Linked DNA regions of Chitinimonas arctica. The protein of the gene in region 1 binds, or shares a complex with, the protein of each later gene. Links are inferred from orthologs where the notes say so. Each region holds a gene or a part of one and is shown on either strand. Other genes may lie near its edges. The genes, in order: mnmE and mnmG.

Region 1 (7,963 bases):
TCGCACTCCAAGGACTGGAATCTCGCCCGCGAAGCCGTGTTGTCCAGCCGGCTATCGCCGCTCACCACGGCCTACACTGTACAAATGGCTTGCGGTACCAGCCTGCAAGCAGCGGCGCAACTCGGTGCCAAAATCGCCTGCGGCGAAATCGACAGTGCCATCGCGGCGGGTGCCGATACCACCTCGGATGCCCCCATCGTCTTCGGCCAGCGCTTTGCCCATCGCCTGATCAAAGTCGCCAATGCCAAGACCCTGGGCCAACGCCTGGCGGCGTTCAAGGGTTTCCGCCTGGGTGAGTTGAAGCCGCAATCGCCCGGGGCGGGCGAGCCGCGTACCAGGATGTCCATGGGACAGCACTGCGAGATGATGGCGAAGGAGTGGCATATCTCCCGCGAGGACCAGGACCGACTGGCCTTCGAAAGCCATCACAAAGCGGCGGCGGCGCTGAAGAATGGATTTTTCGACGACCTGATCGTGCCCTTTGCCGGCGTGAGTGGCGATAACCACTTGCGGCCCGATACCACCCTGGAAAAACTGGCCACGCTCAAACCCGCCTTCGACCGTCAATCAGGCCAAGGCACCTTGACGGCCGGTAACAGCACACCGTTGACCGACGGCGCATCCAGCGTGTTGCTTGCATCGGAACAATGGGCCGAGGCGCGTGGTCTGCCGATACAGGCTTACCTGGGTCCGGTGAGAACCGCCTCGGTCGATTTCGTTGCCGGCGAAGGCTTGTTGATGGCGCCCACCGTGGCGGTAGCACGCTTGTTGCAAGCGACCGGCTTGAGCCTGCAAGACTTTGATTTCTATGAGATCCACGAAGCCTTTGCCGCGCAGGTGCTCTGCACCCTGCGGGCCTGGGAATCGGACAAATACTGCCGCGAACGGCTTGGCTTGGCCGGCGCCTTGGGCAGCATCGACCCCGCGCGCGTGAATGTGAATGGTAGTTCGCTGGCTTTCGGTCATCCCTTCGCCGCCACCGGCGGACGCATCCTGGCCAACCTGGCAAAGCTGCTTAACCAGCGGGGCAGCGGGCGGGGTCTGATTTCCATCTGCACCGCCGGCGGCATGGGCATCGCCGCCATTGTCGAAAAACCTTGAAAGACCAGCAAGCGATGGCCGAAAAGCCAACTAGACAGCCCGTACCGGTGAATCTGATTACCGGCTTTCTCGGTGTCGGGAAGACCACGGCCATACGCCGCCTGCTGGCCAACAAACCAGCCGACGAATATTGGGCGGTGCTGGTCAATGAGTTCGGCGAGGTGGGTATAGACGGCGCCGCCCTGAGCGAGGCCAGCGATACCCTGAACGTGGTCGAGGTGCCGGGTGGTTGCATTTGCTGCACCACCAGCCCGATGTTGCGGGTCAGCCTGACCCGGCTGCTGCAAAGCCGCCGGCCGGATAGACTGATCATCGAACCGTCGGGCTTGGGTCACCCGGCCGGCATTATCGATGTATTGCGCGACCCTTTTCTTGCCGCGGTACTGGACCTGCGCGCCACCATTACCCTGGTCGATCCCCGTCACCTGGACGACAGCCGCTACACCAGTCACGAAATCTGGCGCGACCAGCTGAGCTTGGCCGATGTATTGGTGGCCAATAAATGCGACCGGGCCGATGCGGCGCAGATCGACCGTTTTCAGGCTTTGGCAGCCGCGATGTTTCCACCCAAGCTGGCCGTGACTACGGGTTGCCAGGGTGAGTTCGACCCGGCCCTGCTGGATGCGACCAGTAACGGTGTTGGAATGACATCGAAGTATGTGGCTCGTGTCCCGCCCAGCTTATCCGCGCGCAGCGGTACCCGGACACGGATGCCGACCGCATTGCACGCCGGGCCTACCGTGCAATATCGCGATAACCACGGGGATGGCCAAACCAGTCGGGGCTGGCTGTGGGACGCGTCGCAGCGCTTCTCCGCCGAACGATTGGCCACGTTGTTCCAAAGCCTGCATGACCATACGGCATTCGGCCTACCGGCAGTGCAACGCGCAAAGGGCGTATTTCACACCGACCACGGCTGGCTGCTGTTCAACTGGGTCGCGGGCGAAGCCAGCGCGAGTGAAATTGCCTGGCGGCGCGATTGCCGCGCCGAATTGATCGTGGCCAGCCGGCAAGCCGACTGGGCCACGTTCGAAGCCGCCTTGTTCGCCACCCGCGAGGATGGCGAATCGGCGTAGCGTACCAAGACTCAGGCCAACGATTTGACCATGTCCTCCACCACCTTCTTGGCATCGCCGAATACCATCATGGTCTTGTCCATATAGAACAGGTCGTTGTCCAAGCCAGCGTAGCCGGCACTCATGGACCGTTTCACCACGATCACCGTGCGTGCCTTGTGCGCATCCAGGATGGGCATGCCATAGATGGGGCTTTGCTTGTCGCGCTGTGCGGCCGGGTTCACCACGTCGTTGGCGCCGATCACCAGGACGACATCCGTATTGGCGAAGTCGGAATTGATCTCGTCCATTTCCTGGACTTGCTCGTAGGGGACTTCCGCTTCGGCCAGCAGCACATTCATATGGCCAGGCATGCGGCCCGCTACCGGGTGGATGGCGTAACGTACGGTGACACCCTTTTCCGACAGTGCCCGGGCATATTCCTGCAGGGCATGCTGGGCGCGCGACACGGCTAGGCCATAGCCGGGCACGATCACCACGGAATCGGCATTCCCCATCATAAAGGCGGCATCGTCGGCACTGCCCGACTTGTATGGCTTCTGAACCACGTCACCACTTGCCGCCACGGCGCTATCGCCCCCCATACCGCCGCCGAAGATCACATTCAGCAGGGACCGGTTCATGGCCTTGCACATGATGTAGCTAAGAATGGCGCCGGAAGATCCGACCAGCGAACCGGCAATGATCAACACCGCGTTGTTCAGGGTGAACCCGATACCGGCCGCCGCCCAGCCCGAGTAGCTATTCAGCATCGAGACCACCACAGGCATATCGCCACCGCCGATGGGTGCGATCAGGAAGTAGCCAAGCACTACCGAAAAGCCGGTCATGATCCAGAAGGAACACAGATTTTCGGTGATGAAATAATGCGCACCGAACCCCAGCATGCCCAGCGCCAGGACGATCTGCATGGGTTTGACCCAGCCGCCTTTGAGCGGTTTGGCGGCCAGCTTGGCGCTGAGCTTGCCCCAAGCCACCACCGAGGCGGTAAAGGTAATACCGCCGATAAAGCAGCCGACGAACAGCTCGATGCGTTGCACGGTGGTGTGATGCTGGTCGCCGTTATGCACGGCGGCCAAGGCGATCAGCACGGCGGCCAAGCCCACCGCGGAGTGCATCATGGCCACGGTTTCCGGCATTTGCGTCATCGGCACGGTCTTGGCGCGATAAGTTCCCAACAGCGCGCCTGCCACCATGGCGAGCACGATCAGTACAAAGTTGGGACTGGGTGCCAATACCAGGGTGACCAGCACGGCCAGCCCCATGCCCAGCATGCCGTAGCGGTTGCCGGCGATTGCGCCGGTGGGGCTGGACAGCCCTTTGAGGGTCAGGATGAAAAGCACGGCGGCGATCAGGTAGATCCAGTCGGCGTATTGCGCGATAGCGGTCATGGTCGCTCCCTCACTTCTTCTTTTTCTTGAACATTTCCAGCATCCGCGAGGTCACCGCGAAACCGCCGAAGATATTCACGCTGGCGAGAAAAACCGCCACGGCGCCGAGTACCGAAGTCAGCGTGATGGCTTCGCCACCGATATGCACGGTCTGCAATACCGCCCCCACGATGATGATGGATGAAAGCGCATTGGTTACCGCCATCAAGGGGGTATGCAGTGCCGGGGTAACGTTCCAAACCACGTGGTAGCCGATAAAGATGGCCAGCACGAAAATGGTGAAGGTGGCCACGAAGGGCGTCTGGACAAGCTGCTCGACCGGCAGGTGCTGAACGGCCTGGCTCGCTTGCGTCGCGGCCTGCGCGACGTTTTCGGTGGTGCTCATGGATAACTCCCTGAAAGCATGAATTCGATGGGTCGGCGGTTCAAGCGGCGCGGCCGAACAAGACTTCGCCGCCGTGCGTCACCAGGCTGGCCGCCACGATGTCGTCGTCGCGGTTCAGCACATAGCCTTTTTCCTTGTCCAGGATCAGGCCGGCGAAATTGAGCAGATTGCGCGCGTAGAGGGCGGAGGCATCGGCGGCCACCAAGCCGGGCAGATTGGCATAGCCAATCAGCTTGACGCCTTGCTCGGTGATGACCACTTCGTTCAAGCGGGATAAGGGGCAGTTGCCGCCGTTTTCCACCGCCAGGTCCACCAGCACGCTGCCGGCTTTCATGCCGGCGACCGTTTCGGGCTGGATCAGCACGGGTGCGGGACGCCCAGGGATCAGGGCCGTGGTGATCACGATATCGGCATTGCGGGCATGCTTGTCGACCAGGGCGGCCTGGCGTTGCTTGTAATCGTCCGACATCTCGCGGGCGTAGCCGCCGGCGGTTTCCGCCTGCTTCTTCTCTTCCTCGTTCAAGGGGACTTCCACGAATTTACCGCCCAGCGATTCCACCTGTTCCTTGGCGACCGGCCGTACATCGAATGCTTCGACTATCGCACCCAGGCGCTTGGCGGTTGCGATTGCCTGCAAGCCGGCCACGCCGGCGCCCAGGACCAATACCCGCGCCGGCTTTACCGTGCCGGCCGCGGTCATCATCATGGGCATAAAGCGGGGATAGAACTCGGTGGCCAACAATACCGCCTTGTAGCCGGCGATATTGGCCTGCGATGACAGCACATCCATGGCCTGCGCCCGCGTGGTGCGGGGTACCAGTTCCATGGCGAATAAATCGATGCCTTGTGCCGCATAGTCGGCCAATAGGCTATTGCGATAGGGATCGCAGAGGGCAATCACCGCCGCGCCGTTTTTCAGGGGCGTGATTTCTTCAGCCGAGGGCGCCCTGACCTTGAGCACCAGTTGGGCATCGGCCACGGTGGCGGCGTAGTCGGCCGCAATGGTGGCGCCGGCCTCGGCAAAGGCGGCATCGGGTATGGCCGAAGCCTGGCCGGCACCGCTTTGCACCTGGACCGTATGCCCCATCGCCACATATTTCCTTACCGTCTCGGGCGTCGCGGCCACGCGCGTTTCACGCGTGGCCCGTTCCGCTGGAATCGCTATTTTCATGCAAGCTCCTCGCCTTCAGTTCCATTTCCAAATCAAACGTATCGGCAGGTCCGGCGTGCGGACGTTTGATTTGGCAACGGCAAAACCCCTGTCTAACGACAACACGCGGCGCGGTCCTAAGACGAGCGTCACGGTGTCCCCTCGCGGCATGGCACGCGACTTGGTCTAGTTCGAGATAAGGCTTGGCATGACGACCCGGACGGGCGGCCACACCGGTGAAGACGGCCCTGTGTGACAGGGCCGGGATTGCTCGCCGCGGATGGCGACGAAGGCGGGAGCGTTTGGCGTTTGGCCACTCGCACTGCATGCGGCACGCGGTGACGCGCCGCACCTATTTCAAACAAGCGTTTGAACGGTTGCGCTATTCAAGCATGCTTTGACAGCGTTGGGAAGATCCAAGCCGTGGCTGGATGTGCAGGCTGTGGCAAATGCTCCACTAGGGCGCACTGAAATATTGCGTGCACTCAAGCCAGGGGAGTCGGGGGCAGTATAGTTCGCTATGGCTTGATCAAGGTAGAAAGCCTGCAGCTATGCTTATGCCACGCCTTTCGCCAGGCGCTTTCGATTTCCACGCTACTTGCCGATGCAAAACCGGCTGAAAATCTCGCCCAGCAAATCATCCGCGCTGAACTCGCCGGTAATGGACGATAGCGCCAGCTGCGCCAGCCTCAGCTCCTCCGCGAACAATTCCACTTGCTGCCACACCGCAGCGGCCGTCACCAAGTGCTGATCGGCACGGCGTATGGCGTCGAGGTGGCGTTCCCGTGCCAGGAACACGCCGGCATCGCTGCCGCCCCAACCCACCATCTCCAGCAACTTGGCGCGCAGGGCATCCAGGCCCAGGCCGGCCTTTGCCGATAGGCGCAGAACCGGGTGACCGTCCTCTTCGCCCTGGCCCAGGGTTTCACCGGTCAGGTCGATCTTGTTGAAGACGTGCAGGCGCGGCAGCGCATCCGGCAGCCGCGCCAGAATGACGCGGTCGTGCTCGGTGATGCCTTCGCGGCTATCGATCAGCAGCAAAGCGAGATCGGCCTTCTCCACTGCTTGCCAGGTACGGGCGATTCCGATTTTTTCCACCGTATCGTCGGTCTCGCGCAGGCCGGCCGTGTCGATGATATGCATGGGCACGCCATCGAGCTGTATCAGTTCGCGCACCGTGTCGCGGGTGGTACCGGCGATATCGGTCACGATGGCGACCTCATCGCCGGCCAAGGCATTCATCAGGCTGGACTTGCCGACATTGGGCTGGCCGATCAAGACGACATGCATGCCCTCACGCAGCAAGCTGCCCTGGCGAGCAGTACCCAGTACCGTCTGTAGCTGGGCTGCGATAGCCGTTAGTTTGCCGCGCGCATCGGCCGCTTCCAGAAAATCGATATCCTCTTCGGGGAAATCCAAGGTCGCTTCCACCAGCATACGCAGATCGATAAGCCGCTGGACCAGCACATTGATCTGGCCGGAAAACGCGCCCGCCAGCGAACGCAAGGCCGAACGGGCAGCGGCTTCGGAGCCCGCATCGATCAAATCGGCCACGCTTTCGGCCTGGGCCAGGTCAAGCTTGTCGTTGAGAAAGGCCCGGCGGGTGAATTCGCCCGGTTCCGCCAGCCGCGCGCCCAGCTCCAGGCAGCGTCGCAGCAGCATCTGCATTACGACCGGGCCGCCGTGGCCCTGCAACTCCAACACATCTTCGCCGGTAAATGAGCGGGGGCCCGGGAAATACAGTGCCAAACCTTGGTCGATCAGCTCGCCGCCGCCATCGCGGAAATCGACATAGTGGGCATGGCGAGGCTGCAGCGGCTTGCCGGCCAGTTGGCTTGCCAGTGCGCCGAGATCGGCACCCGACAGGCGCACCACCCCCACCCCACCCCGTCCGGGCGCGGTGGCAATGGCGGCGATGGTGTCGCGGCGAGGCGAAAGTGACATGGCGAACTCGATGGGCAGGGAATAGAAACAACTTTGCCGCCCTAGGGCGGCAAAGTCGAGACGGATCAAACAATCAATCGCACTCAAGCGGCCTTGGTGTCGGCCCTTTCGATCTGGCGATTGATGTACCAGCTCTGTACGATCGTAAAGACGTTGTTGATCACGTAGTACAACACCAGGCCGGCCGGGAAGAACAGGAACATGATGGAGAACACCAGCGGCATGATCTTCATCATCTTTTCCTGCATCGGATCCGCGTTCGGCGGGTTGAACAGGGTCTGCACATACATGGTGATGGCCATCAGGATGGGCAGCACGTAGTAAGGATCCTGTACCGACAGGTCATTGATCCATAGCATCCACGGTGCTTGGCGCAGTTCCACGGCGGCCAGCAACATCCAGTACAGGCCGATGAAGATCGGCATCTGGATCAGTACGGGCAGGCAGCCGGACAGCGGATTGGCCTTTTCCTTCTTGTACATCTCCATCACGGCCTGCTGGAACTTCATGCGGTCGTCGCCGTATTGTTCCTTAAGCTGCTGCATGCGCGGAGCCAGCTTCTTCATCTTGGCCATCGAGCGGGCGCTGGCGGCCGAGAGGGGGTAGAAGGCGAACTTGATCACCAGGGTGAACAGTACGATGGCCCAGCCCCAGTTGCCCACCAGCGAGTGGATCTGGTCAAGCAGCCAGAACATCGGCTCGGCGATCACCTTGAAGTAGCCATAATCCTTGACCAGGACCAGGCCAGGCGCGGCGCTTTCGAGGGCACGGGTTTCTTCCGGACCGGCGAACAGCGGCACGGTGATCCCGCCCGTTGCGCCGGCGGCGATCGCCGGCAGGTCGATGATGGCGCCGGCCGAATAGTACTGGCCATCACCCACCGACTTCACTTCGAAGCGACAAGCCTGCTTGGCGC
Region 2 (12,829 bases), 240 kb from region 1 along the record:
TATGGCATTCCACCGCCACCCGCAGACTACCCGCCGCACCGTCGCGTATGCGGGCGATATCCCGGCAGGCATCCGCCACCTGCGGCAATACCGCCAAGGCCAGGGTGTGCAGGCGCTGGCCCGCCGGGCTGAGCTTGATAGGCTGCGACTTGCGCTCGAACAGGCTCAAGCCGAAATGATCCTCCAACTGCTTCAACTGATGAGAAAGGGCCGACTGGGTAAGGTTCAGCCGTTCGGCTGCCTTGGCCACGCCGCCCGCTTCGTACAAAGCGGCAATGGTGCGGAGGTGGCGAACTTCAAGTTGATTGTTCATGAGCGATATCGATGGAAAGTCGGAAAAAGATGCGCTTTGATCATAACGGCCCTGGTCGCATGATGCAAAGCATTCACTCACTCCGCTTATATTGATAAGGATTTCTCATGTTTACCACGCATACCCTAGGCCTGCCCCGCATCGGTAGCCAACGCGAACTGAAATTCGCCGTCGAAAAGTTCTGGCGCGGCGAACTGAACGAAAGCGGCCTGCGCGCATGCGGGCGGGAGCTGCGGCTGCGCCACTGGCAGTGGCAGCACGCGGCCGGTTTGCGCTTTGTCTCGGTGGGCGACTTTTCATTGTATGACCAGGTGCTCGATACCACCGTACTGCTTGGCGCCCCACCGGCCCGCTTCGGCTTCGATCCCGCCAAGCTGAGCCGGTCCCAGTACTTCGAACTGGCACGCGGCAATCCCGCCCAACCGGCCTGCGAGATGACCAAGTGGTTCGATACCAATTACCATTTCCTCAAGCCCGAATTCGACGGCGACACCCGCTTCGACGGTGGTCCGCAATGGCTGCTGGAAGAAGTGCGCGAAGCCAAGCTGGCCGGTTTCCAGCCCAAGGTGCAATTGCTGGGACCGCTCAGCCTGCTGAAGCTGGCCCGCGTGCAAGGCATCGCCCCCCTGGCGCTGCTGCCGCGCTTGCTGCCCGCCTATGTGCGCCTATTGAAGCAACTTGTCGCTGAAGGCTGCGAGTGGGTACAGCTGGATGAACCCATCCTCGGCCTGGACCTGGACCAGCAATGGCTGGCCGCCTTCGCTCCGGTGTATCGCGAGCTGGCCGCCGCCCACTCGCATATCCTGCTGGCCACCTATTTCAACGGCGTGGGCGAACATAGCACCCTGCTGACCAGCCTGCCGGTCGCCGGCCTGCATATCGACGCCGTACGCGCGCCGCAGCAGTTGGAAGCCTTCTCGGCCTGGCCTACCAACAAGGTGCTGTCGGTCGGTATCGTCGATGGCCGCAATATCTGGAAAACCGATCTGGACGCCGCGCTGGACACCCTTGCACCCTTGCATGCCCGGTTGGGCGACGCCTTATGGATCGCCCCCAGCTGCTCGCTGCTGCATGTCCCGGCCGACCTGGAGCAAGAAACCGAACTGAGCGAGACAATACGCGACGGCCTCAGCTTTGCCCGTCAGAAATTGGCCGAGCTGGCCACCCTGGCCCGTGCCCTGTGCCTCGGCCGCAGCGTCTGCTTCCAGTCCCTCGAAACCAATCGTACCGCCTTGGCACGGTTCCGCGCCCTGCCGGCCCGCAACGACGCGGCGGTAGCCGCCCGGCTGGCCTCGCTGCCGGAACTGGAGCGCGGGCTGGCTTATGGCGAGCGCGCGGTCCTGCAACGCGAACGCCTGCAGCTGCCGCTGCTGCCCACCACCACCATCGGCTCCTTCCCGCAAACCACTGCCATCCGCGCCCAACGCGCCGCCTTCAAGCGTGGCGAGCTGAGCGAGCGCGACTACCGCGAGGCCATGCAGGCCGAGATCGCGCAGGCGGTGGCCAAGCAGGAAGCACTGGGTCTGGATGTATTGGTCCACGGTGAAGCCGAGCGCAGCGATATGGTCGATTACTTCGCCGAACAACTTGCTGGCGTAGCGGTCTGCCGCCATGGCTGGGTGCAGAGCTACGGCTCGCGCTGCGTCAAACCGCCGGTGATCTGGGGCGACGTCAGCCGTCCCAAGGCCATGACCGTCGAGTGGACCCGCTATGCGCAGACACTGAGCAAACTGCCGATGAAGGGCATGCTGACCGGCCCGGTCACCTTGGTGCAATGGGCTTTTGTCCGGGACGACAAGGCGCGCGCCGAAGTGGCCCTGCAAATGGCGCTGGCCCTGCGCGACGAAGTGGCCGAACTGGACGCCGCCGGCATCGCCGCCATCCAGATCGACGAACCGGCATTCCGCGAAGGCCTGCCGCTGCGCCGTGCCGATTGGCCGGCCTATCTGGACTGGGCCGTCTGCGCCTTCAAGCTCAGCGCCGCCGGTAGCCGCCCGGAAACGCAGATCCACACCCATATGTGCTATTCGGAATTCGAGGATATTCTGCCGGCCATCGCCGCCATGGATGCCGACGTGATCACCATCGAAACCTCGCGTTCGGCCATGACCCTGCTGGATGCCTTTGGCGAGTTCCAGTATCCGAACGAAATCGGCCCCGGCGTCTACGACATCCACTCGCCGCGCGTGCCGGCGGTGGCGGAAATGACCGTGCTGCTGGAGAAGGCACTACGGGTGATCCCGGCCGACCGGCTGTGGGTGAACCCTGACTGCGGCCTCAAGACCCGTGGCTGGCCGGAAACCGAAGCTGCCCTGGCGAATATGATGGCGGCTACCCAGCAGCTGCGGCAACGCCTGCGGTCCGGTGAAACCTTCCAGGCTCAAGGCGCGACGACTGCTGCTGCGACCGCGGCAACAGGGCACGGCGGCGCTTGTTGCGGGCACGACGATTAATTTCCAGGAGCCTTGCAGGGCGGTGGTAGCCGATCCTGGCGGGATCGGCCGACCCGCCCTATAGCGTTTGTTCCCCGGGTCGATTTACTCGGAAATCACCAGAAAACACACTATTAATCGAATTTAGTTAAAGTATACTTACACTAAATGCATCATTTAGTGAGTATTCATCGCATGAAGGTGCCAAAGGAAGAACTCGTCGCTGGTCTTGCTCAATTCAACCCTTGGTGGAGAAATGAGAGCATTGCTGATCTTCCTGGATGGCGGCGGGCAGCCTTTCGCGAGTTGCACACATGGATGACCAGTCCGCCCGCGCCCCGGGCAGTGCTCCTCTCCGGCGCCCGGCAAATCGGCAAAACCACGCTGATACTACAGACGGTGGAGTCGTTGCTACGTGCAGGGGTACCAGCCGCAAACATCCTGTATGCGACTTTCGACCATCCGCTACTCAAGTTGGCCGGAATAGAGGCCGTGCTCGAAGCCTGGCGTGAACGTGAGCCCAAGGTCGAAGGACCGGAATACCTATTTCTGGACGAAGCCCAGTTCATCCGTGACAGCGGCACCTGGATCAAGCATCAGGTGGATTTTCGCAAGGATAGACGCATTGCCTTCACGGGCTCGGCGATGCCCCTGGTGGACGCCAGCCAGGAATCCGGCGTTGGGCGATGGCATACCATCCGGCTGACGACCCTATCGTTCTACGAATATCTACAAATAAAAAAGCTGTCGCTTCCCGAGTTACCCGGGCTGCGTAGCCTCCGCGATCTGTTCGATTGGACGCAATCCGACTTCTATCGCACGAGCGAAGCCGCCGCTGCCTATGTCGGACATTTCCACGAATATTTGGTGCGGGGAGGCTTTCCGCAGACAGCCCAGGTGGACAGCATAAATCAGGCACAAAGACTCTTACGCGAGGACATCATCGATAAGGTCCTCAAGCGCGATATGACCGCGATTTTCGGCGTGCGTCGCATACTGGATCTTGAGCACACATTCCTCTACCTCTGCATGCACGACGGCGGCTTGCTAGATATGGCCGACCTCTGCGCCAACTTGCAGATCAAACGCCCCACGGCCCAGAACTTTATCGAACTGCTTGAAGCCACCCACCTGATTTACCGCCTACCGCCCTACGGCTACGGCAAGGATGTGCTACGCGGCCGATTCAAGATCTACCTTGCGGATGCGGCTATCGCGCCGGCCGTCATGCTCAGAGGCAAAGCCGTCATCGAAGATGCCGCGGCATTGGGTGTTGCCACGGAAACGGCGGTTTTCAAGCATCTGTTTGCCCGCTACTACTCGCAAAACGTCCGCTTTAGCTACTGGCGCGGCAAGAAGGAGCATGAAGTTGATCTGGTCGCCGAAGTCAACGGCTCGACCATTCCCTTCGAAGTGAAATATCGCGCGCAGCACACCGGCCTGAGGGAGCTTAAGGGGCTGATCGAGTTATGCGAGCAGAAACATATCGCGCGTGGCTATGTGGTCACGAAGTCGCTCTATGACTTCGGCGTCATGAGCGGCTTGCCCCAACCCACCGCCGAGGACAACAAGCCACCTACCCAGATCATGCGCATTCCCGCGCCCTTGCTCTGCTATTGGATGGGTGCAATGGAAATTACGACCGAACCCGAACAAGATTAATGCTTAGGGCGACAACGATAGGGTTGGCGGGTCGAACGCCCCGCTCTACACAGCCCTTCGTAGGTCGGATTGGCCGCTGGGCAAGCCCGCCAACGCGATATAGGCCCTTTCCTTGGTACCCGCCACCTGGGCTTCCACCGCATAGCCAAACTGTGCGATTCGTTTCAGGTCTTCGCGGGCAGTATTGGCAGAGACGTTGTAATCGAATGCCACTTCCTTGGCGGTGTAGGGCTTCCCGGGGTGCTTTCTCATGCTCCTAAGCAACTCCAGCTGCCGGTAATTAAAATCACCTTTCGCTCCAAGCGACTTAAGCTGACTGGTAAATTCCAAGCGCTCCCTTTTTTTCTCCTTCACATAATCCAGAAACCCCTGCACGGCACGGTCAACAACATCGAGCTGGTGTGCGACGAAATACGTCAAATCAAAATCATCGTCCTCCACGTACAAGAAAGCCCGAAAATATTTCAACGGGGCCAGATTCAACAACCGGCTGATTGAGATGAACTCAAAAACCGAATAGCCACACTTAAGCATATGCCAATAAAAAATAGCGCGCGCCGTCCGCCCATTGCCATCGGCAAACGGGTGCTCATAGCCAATCATGAAGTGCAGAATGGTCGCCTTTACAATCGGATGTAAAAAGAAGTTCGCCTCTCCTCCTTCTCCATCATGGTTCATATTGGCAAAACGGCATAGCCTTTCCAGCCGCCTCTCCAATAGCGTTGCTTTTGGCGGCGTATGAAATACTTCGCCCTCCAGGTCTTCGATATAGACATCATCCGTCAATCTCAGCTCGCCGGGCACCGCATTGTTTTCACCGCACTTATCGATCGCAATGCGATGAAATTCTTTTATCAACTCCAGTGAAAGTGGATTCTGACCATTTTCCTTTACCGCCTGCATCAATTCGAAGTTATTAAAGATCATCTGCTCGCTTTTATTGCGAGGCTGCCGCCCTTCGCGAAGCATTTCCTTTGCAATACGCCTTGTCGTCGAAGCCCCCTCAAGCTGCGAACTCGTTATCGCCTCCTCCAGCAACGAGGTCGCCAAATAATACAGCTTGTCATAGCGATTGACCGTAAGCGGCGCTTCATCGCTAAATAATTCCTCGTCCTGTAATGGACACATCCGGTCTATCCTATGCAAAATCCTTTGCATGGGGTCCGGCATACATAGAAGAAACGATTTACCGTGCTCGGCGGCGAGTCCGATGGGACGCAGTAGCTGCAGGCGCGCAAACTTGACTGCCCACCACGCGACCTTCCGGTCATCCTCGGTTGGCCGGAAACGAAATTCGTGCCAATGCAGATAGCGGCCTTTATCGTCATAAGCTCGATACTTCCTGGCCAAGACGAGCAAGCTCTCTACCCCGGCCTCGTCGATCGGGCCATCCCACACAGGCGCTTTGGCAATGTTCTTCATGCAAACTCAATTTTTATAAATTGAGTTTTTATAGCGCTTCATCGATACTACAGCAACCGATAACAACCGACTTGCTATCGAAATTCGACCAGCAGTGGCTTCAGCAAAAGCACCAACCTTGCAGGGCACAACTCAACCCGCGCGGACAAAGATATCGCACGGGCCAGGAAACCGCTCTACGCAACCCTAGCCATCCGAATTGATCCTGGCAGTCAATTCCGCCAAGACCGTTGCCGCCCGATCATTCTCCACCTGGCAGGTCCCGGCCGCGCCATGGCCGCCGCCGCCGTATTGCAGGCAGAGCTCGCCGACATTGGTCAATGAACTGCGGTCCAGGATGGATTTGCCGATGGCGAACACGGTATTGAGCTTTTCGCGCCCCCACAGTACGTGGACGGAAATATTGGTCTCGGGAAAAAGGGCGTAGATCATAAAGCGGTTGGTGGCGTAGATCATGTCCTCGTTGCGCAGGTCGAAGATCGCCAGATTGCCGGAGACGCGGGTGCAGCGCAGCAGCTGGTCCTTGGCCTTGGGTTCGTGCTCGAAATACAGCTCCACCCGTTCGCGCACATCCGGCAAGGTGAGGATGTCTTCGATGCCATGGGTACGGCAATAGTCGATCAGGTCCATCATCAGCTGGTAGTTGCTGACCCGGAACTCGCGGAAGCGGCCCAAGCCGGTCCGGGCATCCATCAGATAGTTGAGCAGCACCCACCCTTCCGGACTGAGGATCTCGTCGGCGCTGAAATCGGCCGAATCGGCCTTGTCCACCGCCTCCATCATGTCTTCCCGCACCCGAGGGAAAGCCTTGCGTCCGCCGTAGTACTCATACACCACCCGGGCTGCCGAGGGCGCGCTGGGAATGATGATGTGGTTGTCATGCTTCTCGTTGCGCACCGTCTCGGACAGATGGTGGTCGAACGCCAGATGGATGCCCGGCACATAAGGCAAATTGGTGCTGATGTCGCCGGTGCTGACCTCCACCTTGCCGTCCTGCATATCCTTGGGATGGACAAACAGGATGTCGTCGATCAGGTCGAGCTCCTTGAGCAGCACGGCACAGACCAGGCCGTCAAAATCGCTGCGGGTGATCAGGCGGTATTTCTGGCTGGACATGGGTGCATCTCCCGGCATTAAAGAAGGCACTGAAAGATAGTTCGTCGCAACACGTTCCGCAGGCTCCCCGAGGGGAGCCGACAATCCAATTAACTGTTTTGCTGCTTCACCACATTCATCGCGGTCGCCACGATGCCGGCCACGTCGGCCGCATTGGTGGGTAGCAACATGGTGTTGCCTTCCTTGGCGATATTGGCGAAGGCGCCGATGTATTGCTCCGCCACCTTCAGGTTGACCGCCTCCATGCCGCCAGGCTGGCGTATGGTCTGCGCCACCATATGAATGGCCTCGGCGGTGGCGCGCGCCACCAGCTTGATCGATTCCGACTCGCCCTCGGCGCGGTTGATGGCAGCCTGCTTGTCGCCTTCCGAGGCGTTGATCATGGCTTGCTTCTCGCCTTCCGAACGCTGGATCGACGACTCGCGCTGGCCGGTGGCGATATTGATCTGCTCCTGCTTGCGGCCTTCGGATGCCGCGATCAAGGCGCGCTTTTCCCGCTCGGCGGTAATCTGCGCCTGCATGGAATGGAGGATCTCCTTGGGCGGGGTCAAATCCTTGATTTCATAACGCAGCACCTTCACGCCCCAATTCGCCGCCGCTTCATCCAGTGCGGCCACCACGCCGCCATTGATGTGGTCGCGTTCCTCGAAGGTCTTGTCCAGCTCCATGCGTCCGATGATGGAACGCAAGGTGGTCTGGGCCAGCTGGGTGATGGCGATGACGTAATTGGAGGAACCGTAGGAGGCGAGTTGCGGATCGGTGATCTGGAAATAGATGATGCCGTCTACCTGCAACTGGGTATTGTCGCGGGTGATACAGATCTGGCTGGGCACATCGAGCGGGATCTCGCGCAGATCATGGCGGTAGGCGATCCGGTCGATAAAGGGCATCAGGAAATTCAAGCCGGGATTGAGGGTGCGGTGATAGCGCCCCACCCGCTCGATGATCATGGCGGTTTGCTGCGGCACGACCTTCAAGGTCTTGGCGGCGAAGATCAATGCGACGACAAATAATACGATGGTGACGGACATGTAAGCTCCAGGGTCGATAGGTCTGGCCGAACGGTTCAAGCGCCGGTGGCGGGCGGTACCGGCGACACGATAAGGGTATTGCCGCGCTGGCCGACGATATAAAGTGTGCCGGGACGTTCGGCAAGCGGGGCGGCCAGCTCGGCGTCCCAGCCTGTGCCCCGGTAGCGTACGCGCGCGGTCAGTTCGCTTTTCCAGCTTTCCACTTCGACCCGATGGCCCAGATCGAGGTTGCCACTGACGCGTGACGGCCGGCTGATGGGATGGCGGCGCAGCCAAAGCGTACCGACCACCGCGCAGGCGGCGGCCACGCTCAACTGCGCCGGTACGGGCAATCCTGCCACCGCCGCCACGCCGCCAAGGGCGCAACAAAGGCTATAAACCAGCAGATAGAAGGTGCCGGACAACATTTCCGCACCAGCAAGCAGCAGGGCCAATACGAACCAAATCAGGTAATTTTCCATTTGTTATCAAGCATGCAGTCAGGTGTGAAAACGATTCCGTTATAGCGCGAGCGGCCCCGCTCGGCCAGCGTTACGCTGCGCGGCTGGCCGCGGGTGCCGGACTTGTCGTACAATGCAGCCCCCTTTGCCCTTCTTTTTCAGGCACTTAAGCGATGCGGTACCCAGAGAGTTTCGATGTGATCGTGATCGGTGGCGGACATGCCGGCACCGAAGCCGCCCTGGCCGCGGCCCGCATGGGCGTGCGCACCTTGCTGCTGACCCATAATATCGAGACGCTGGGGCAGATGAGCTGCAACCCTTCCATCGGCGGTATCGGCAAGGGCCACCTGGTCAAGGAAGTGGACGCGCTGGGTGGCGCCATGGCGCTGGCAACCGACCACAGCGGCATCCAGTTCCGCATCCTGAACGGCTCGAAAGGCCCGGCGGTGCGGGCGACCCGCGCCCAGGCCGACCGCATTCTGTACAAAGCCGCCATACGCGGCATGCTGGAGAACCAGCCCAATCTGACCCTGTTCCAACAGGCCGTGGACGACATCGTGGTCGAAGGCGACCAGGTAAAGGGCGTGATCAGCCAGATCGGCATCCGCTTCGATGCACCCACCGTGGTATTGACGGCCGGTACCTTCCTGGCCGGCAAGATCCATGTCGGCCTGCAGAACCATACCGGCGGCCGGGCGGGCGACCCCGCCTCGGTCACGCTGTCGGAACGGCTACGTGAATTGCAGCTACCGGTGGGCCGGCTCAAGACCGGCACGCCGCCGCGCATCGACGGCCGCAGCATCGATTTCCGGGTAATGACCATGCAGGCCGGCGACGAGCCTCGGCCGGTCTTCTCGGCGCGCGGCAGCCGTGCGATGCACCCGCGTCAATTGCCGTGCTGGATCACCCATACCAACCAGGCCACCCACGACATCATCCGCGGCGGTTTCGACCGCTCGCCCATGTTCACCGGCGTGATCGAAGGGGTGGGCCCGCGTTATTGCCCTTCCATCGAGGACAAGATCAACCGCTTCTCCGACAAGGACTCGCACCAGATCTTCCTGGAACCGGAAGGCCTCAACACGCACGAGTACTATCCGAACGGCATCTCCACCAGCTTGCCCTTCGATGTCCAGCTGGCCGCCGTACGTACCATCGCCGGCCTGGAGAACGCCCATATCCTGCGGCCCGGCTATGCCATCGAATATGACTACTTCGACCCACGGGCGCTGAAGGCCAGCTTCGAGAGCAAGGCCATCAAGGGACTGTTCTTCGCCGGCCAGATCAACGGCACCACCGGTTATGAAGAAGCCGCCGCCCAGGGCCTGTTCGCCGGCCTGAACGCAGCCTTGCAGGTGCAAGGCCAGGCCAGTTGGACACCGGCCCGCGACCAGGCTTACCTGGGCGTGCTGGTGGACGACCTGGTCACCCGCGGGGTGTCCGAGCCCTACCGGATGTTCACCAGCCGCGCCGAATTCCGGCTGCAGCTGCGCGAAGACAATGCCGACCTGCGCCTCACCGAGGACGGCCGCCGCCTGGGCGTGGTGGGTGACGAGCAATGGTCGCTGTTCAGCCGCAAGCGCGACGCCGTGGCAGCCGAACTGGAAAGGATGAAATCCACCTGGGTCAATCCGCGCCTGATCAGCCCCGAAGATGCCCAGCGCGTTTTCGGCCAAGCCATCGAGCGCGAATACACCCTGGAACAACTGCTGCGCCGCCCCGACGTCGACTACGCCAGCCTGCTGAGCCTGCCGGCGGCCGGCGAAGCGGTCGCCGATCCTCTGGTGGCCGAACAGGTGGAGATCCAGGTCAAGTATGCCGGCTATGTCGAGCGGCAGAAGGACGAGGTCGCCCGGCGCAGCGATATCGAGAATGTACCCTTGCCGGCCGAGCTGGACTACGGCAAGGTGCCGGGGCTGTCCAAGGAAGTGCAGCAACGCCTCAACCAATACCGGCCGGAAACACTCGGCCAAGCCTCGCGCCTGCAAGGCATGACACCAGCCGCCATCGGCATTCTGCTGGTGCAACTGAAACGCGGCTTCAAAGCCGTTGACGACAACGACACGACACAAAAGAGCGCATGATCGGGCATCGACAAGAACAACAGCTCAGGGAAGGCTTGGCCGAACTGGGCTTGCCGCTGGCCGACACCGCTGTTGAGCGGTTGCTGGCCTATCTCGGTCTACTGCTGAAATGGAACAAGACCTACAGCCTGACCGCCATCACCGAACCGGAGCGGATGGTTTCGCACCATCTGCTCGATAGCCTGGCTGCATACGCGCCCATCGCGGCGCACGCACCCACGCGCCTGCTCGACGTGGGCAGCGGTGGCGGACAACCCGGCATCCCGCTGGCCATCGCCCAGCCGGACTGGCATATCACCCTGCTGGACAGCAATCACAAGAAAACCGCTTTTCTGCGCCAAGCCGTGATCGAGCTGGGCCTCAACAAGCAGGTCGAGGTGGTCTGCGACCGCGTGGAGAACGTCCAGCCGGCGCAGGCATTCGACCTGATCACCTCGCGCGCCTTCGCCGACCTGGCCGATTTCAGCCGCCTGACCCGCCATTTGCTGGCGGACGGCGGCCGCTGGGCGGCGCTCAAAGGCGTGCAGCCCTTCGAGGAGATCAGCGCCCTGCCGGAAAATATCCACAGCGAGATTACCCCGCTGGCGGTGCCCGGCTTGGGCGCCGAACGCTGCATCGTGTGGATGACGCCCCGATGAGCCGGGTCATCGCCTTGACCAACCAGAAGGGCGGCGTCGGCAAGACCACCAGCGCGGTCAACCTGGCCGCCGCACTGAGCTTGGCCGGCCAACGCATCCTGCTGATCGACCTCGATCCGCAGGGCAATGCCACCATGGGCTGCGGCGTGGACAAGCACGGCCTGGGCCGGAGCGTCTACCATCTGCTGCTGGGCCATTCCGAGCTGAACGATGTGCGGGTCGCCACCGAACACGGCTTCGATATGCTGCCGGCCAATCGGGAATTGGGTGGCGCCGAAGTGGAGCTGATCGAGCTGGAGCATCGCGAAGTGCGCTTGCGCCTGGCGCTGGAGCCGGTCCGCCAGGATTACGACATGATCCTGATCGACTGCCCACCCGCCCTGAATATGCTGACCCTGAACGGTCTGGCGGCCGCCGACGGCGTGATCATCCCCATGCAGTGCGAATACTACGCACTGGAAGGATTGACCGACCTGGTCAACACGCTGCGCAAGGTGCGCCTGGCCATCAATCCCAAGATCGAGATCGACGGTCTGTTGCGGACCATGTACGACCCGCGCAGCACCCTGGCGCAACAAGTGGTGGCGCAACTGGCGCAGCATTTCGGCGACAAGGTGTTCCGTACCGTCATCCCGCGCAATATCCGGCTGGCCGAAGCCCCGAGCTTTGGCCGCCCGATCTTCGCCTACGACAAATCCTCGCGCGGTGCGCTGGCTTATCAAGAGCTGGCTACCGAGCTGCTGCAGAGATTCGGAAAGTAAAAACGATATGGCCAAGCTGAAAGGTCTGGGTCGCGGGCTGGATGCCTTGTTGGGCGCCACCGCACCGGTCGAGGAAAAGCTGCAAACCCTGCCCGTCCACTATCTGCAGCCGGGCAAATACCAGCCCCGCACCCAGATGGACGAGCATGCGCTGGCCGACCTGGCCGAATCCATCCGTAGCCAGGGTGTCATCCAGCCGGTGCTGGTCCGCGAAGTGGGCGTGGATCGCTATGAGATCATCGCCGGCGAACGGCGCTGGCGCGCTGCCCAGAAAGCCGGCCTGACCGATATCCCGGCCGTCATCCGCAAGGTGTCCGACGAAGTCGTCCTGGTGATGGCGCTGATCGAGAATATCCAGCGCGAAGACCTCAACCCGCTGGAAGAAGCCATCGGGATGCAAAGGCTGATCGACGAGTTCGGCATGACCCACGAAGCGTGCGCCCATGCGGTGGGCAAATCGCGCTCGGCGGTTACCAATCTGCTGCGCCTGCTGAACCTGGCCGATCCGGTGCGCGAACTGCTGCTGCAGGGCGCGCTGGACATGGGCCACGCCCGTGCGCTGCTCACCTTGCCGCTGCTCAAGCAGATCGAGATGGCCAAGCTGGTAGCCGAAAAAGGCCTGTCCGTGCGCGAAACCGAGAAGTTGGCGCAAGCCCTGCTGGCCGGCCAGCCCACGCCGGCCACTGCCAGCAAGAAGCCCGACCCCGACCTGGCCCGCCTGCAGGAAGACCTGTCAGACAAGCTGGGCGCCCGGGTACAGATCGCCACCGGCAGCAAGGGGCGCGGCAAGGTCACCATCGAATATGGCTCGCTGGACCAGCTCGATTCGCTGCTGAGTCTGCTACGCCAGTAGCCCCAGCCCCATCATGGGGCAGCCACAGCGCCGCCAGGTAGTCGATCGAGATCGATTACATTTTGAAATTTACCCGA

Evidence for each region.
Region 2: the proteins of mnmE (region 1) and mnmG are in contact, whole or in part, in a solved structure (PDB 9HIP), measured with the Escherichia coli proteins. The link is inferred for Chitinimonas arctica from one-to-one orthologs.

The regions. Positions count from the first base shown.
Region 1 is NZ_CP041730.1:2,460,093-2,468,055, reverse strand. Bases 4,873-7,798 are described here. They hold mnmE (tRNA uridine-5-carboxymethylaminomethyl(34) synthesis GTPase MnmE), read right to left. Parts: upstream 7,048-7,798; coding sequence 5,698-7,047; downstream 4,873-5,697. Other genes in these bases: yidC (membrane protein insertase YidC), read right to left, coding at 7,131-7,798; FNU76_RS11170 (Re/Si-specific NAD(P)(+) transhydrogenase subunit alpha), read right to left, coding at 4,873-5,124. In the rest of the region: FNU76_RS11190 (acetyl-CoA C-acetyltransferase), read left to right, coding at 1-1,101; FNU76_RS11185 (CobW family GTP-binding protein), read left to right, coding at 1,098-2,177; FNU76_RS11180 (NAD(P)(+) transhydrogenase (Re/Si-specific) subunit beta), read right to left, coding at 2,189-3,568; FNU76_RS11175 (proton-translocating transhydrogenase family protein), read right to left, coding at 3,579-3,953; more of FNU76_RS11170, read right to left, coding at 3,994-4,872; more of yidC, read right to left, coding at 7,799-7,963. UniProt on the Escherichia coli protein: Exhibits a very high intrinsic GTPase hydrolysis rate. Involved in the addition of a carboxymethylaminomethyl (cmnm) group at the wobble position (U34) of certain tRNAs, forming tRNA-cmnm(5)s(2)U34.
Region 2 is NZ_CP041730.1:2,702,141-2,714,969, reverse strand. What follows is about bases 8,054-11,044. They hold mnmG (tRNA uridine-5-carboxymethylaminomethyl(34) synthesis enzyme MnmG), read left to right. Parts: upstream 8,054-8,589; coding sequence 8,590-10,500; downstream 10,501-11,044. Other genes in these bases: rsmG (16S rRNA (guanine(527)-N(7))-methyltransferase RsmG), read left to right, coding at 10,497-11,044; FNU76_RS12240 (NfeD family protein), read right to left, coding at 8,054-8,437. In the rest of the region: FNU76_RS12270 (LysR family transcriptional regulator), read right to left, coding at 1-313; metE (5-methyltetrahydropteroyltriglutamate--homocysteine S-methyltransferase), read left to right, coding at 421-2,766; FNU76_RS12260 (ATP-binding protein), read left to right, coding at 2,926-4,407; FNU76_RS12255 (Fic family protein), read right to left, coding at 4,453-5,829; FNU76_RS12250 (exopolyphosphatase), read right to left, coding at 6,016-6,945; FNU76_RS12245 (SPFH domain-containing protein), read right to left, coding at 7,035-7,976; more of FNU76_RS12240, read right to left, coding at 8,012-8,053; more of rsmG, read left to right, coding at 11,045-11,138; FNU76_RS12225 (ParA family protein), read left to right, coding at 11,135-11,899; FNU76_RS12220 (ParB/RepB/Spo0J family partition protein), read left to right, coding at 11,907-12,752. UniProt on the Escherichia coli protein: NAD-binding protein involved in the addition of a carboxymethylaminomethyl (cmnm) group at the wobble position (U34) of certain tRNAs, forming tRNA-cmnm(5)s(2)U34.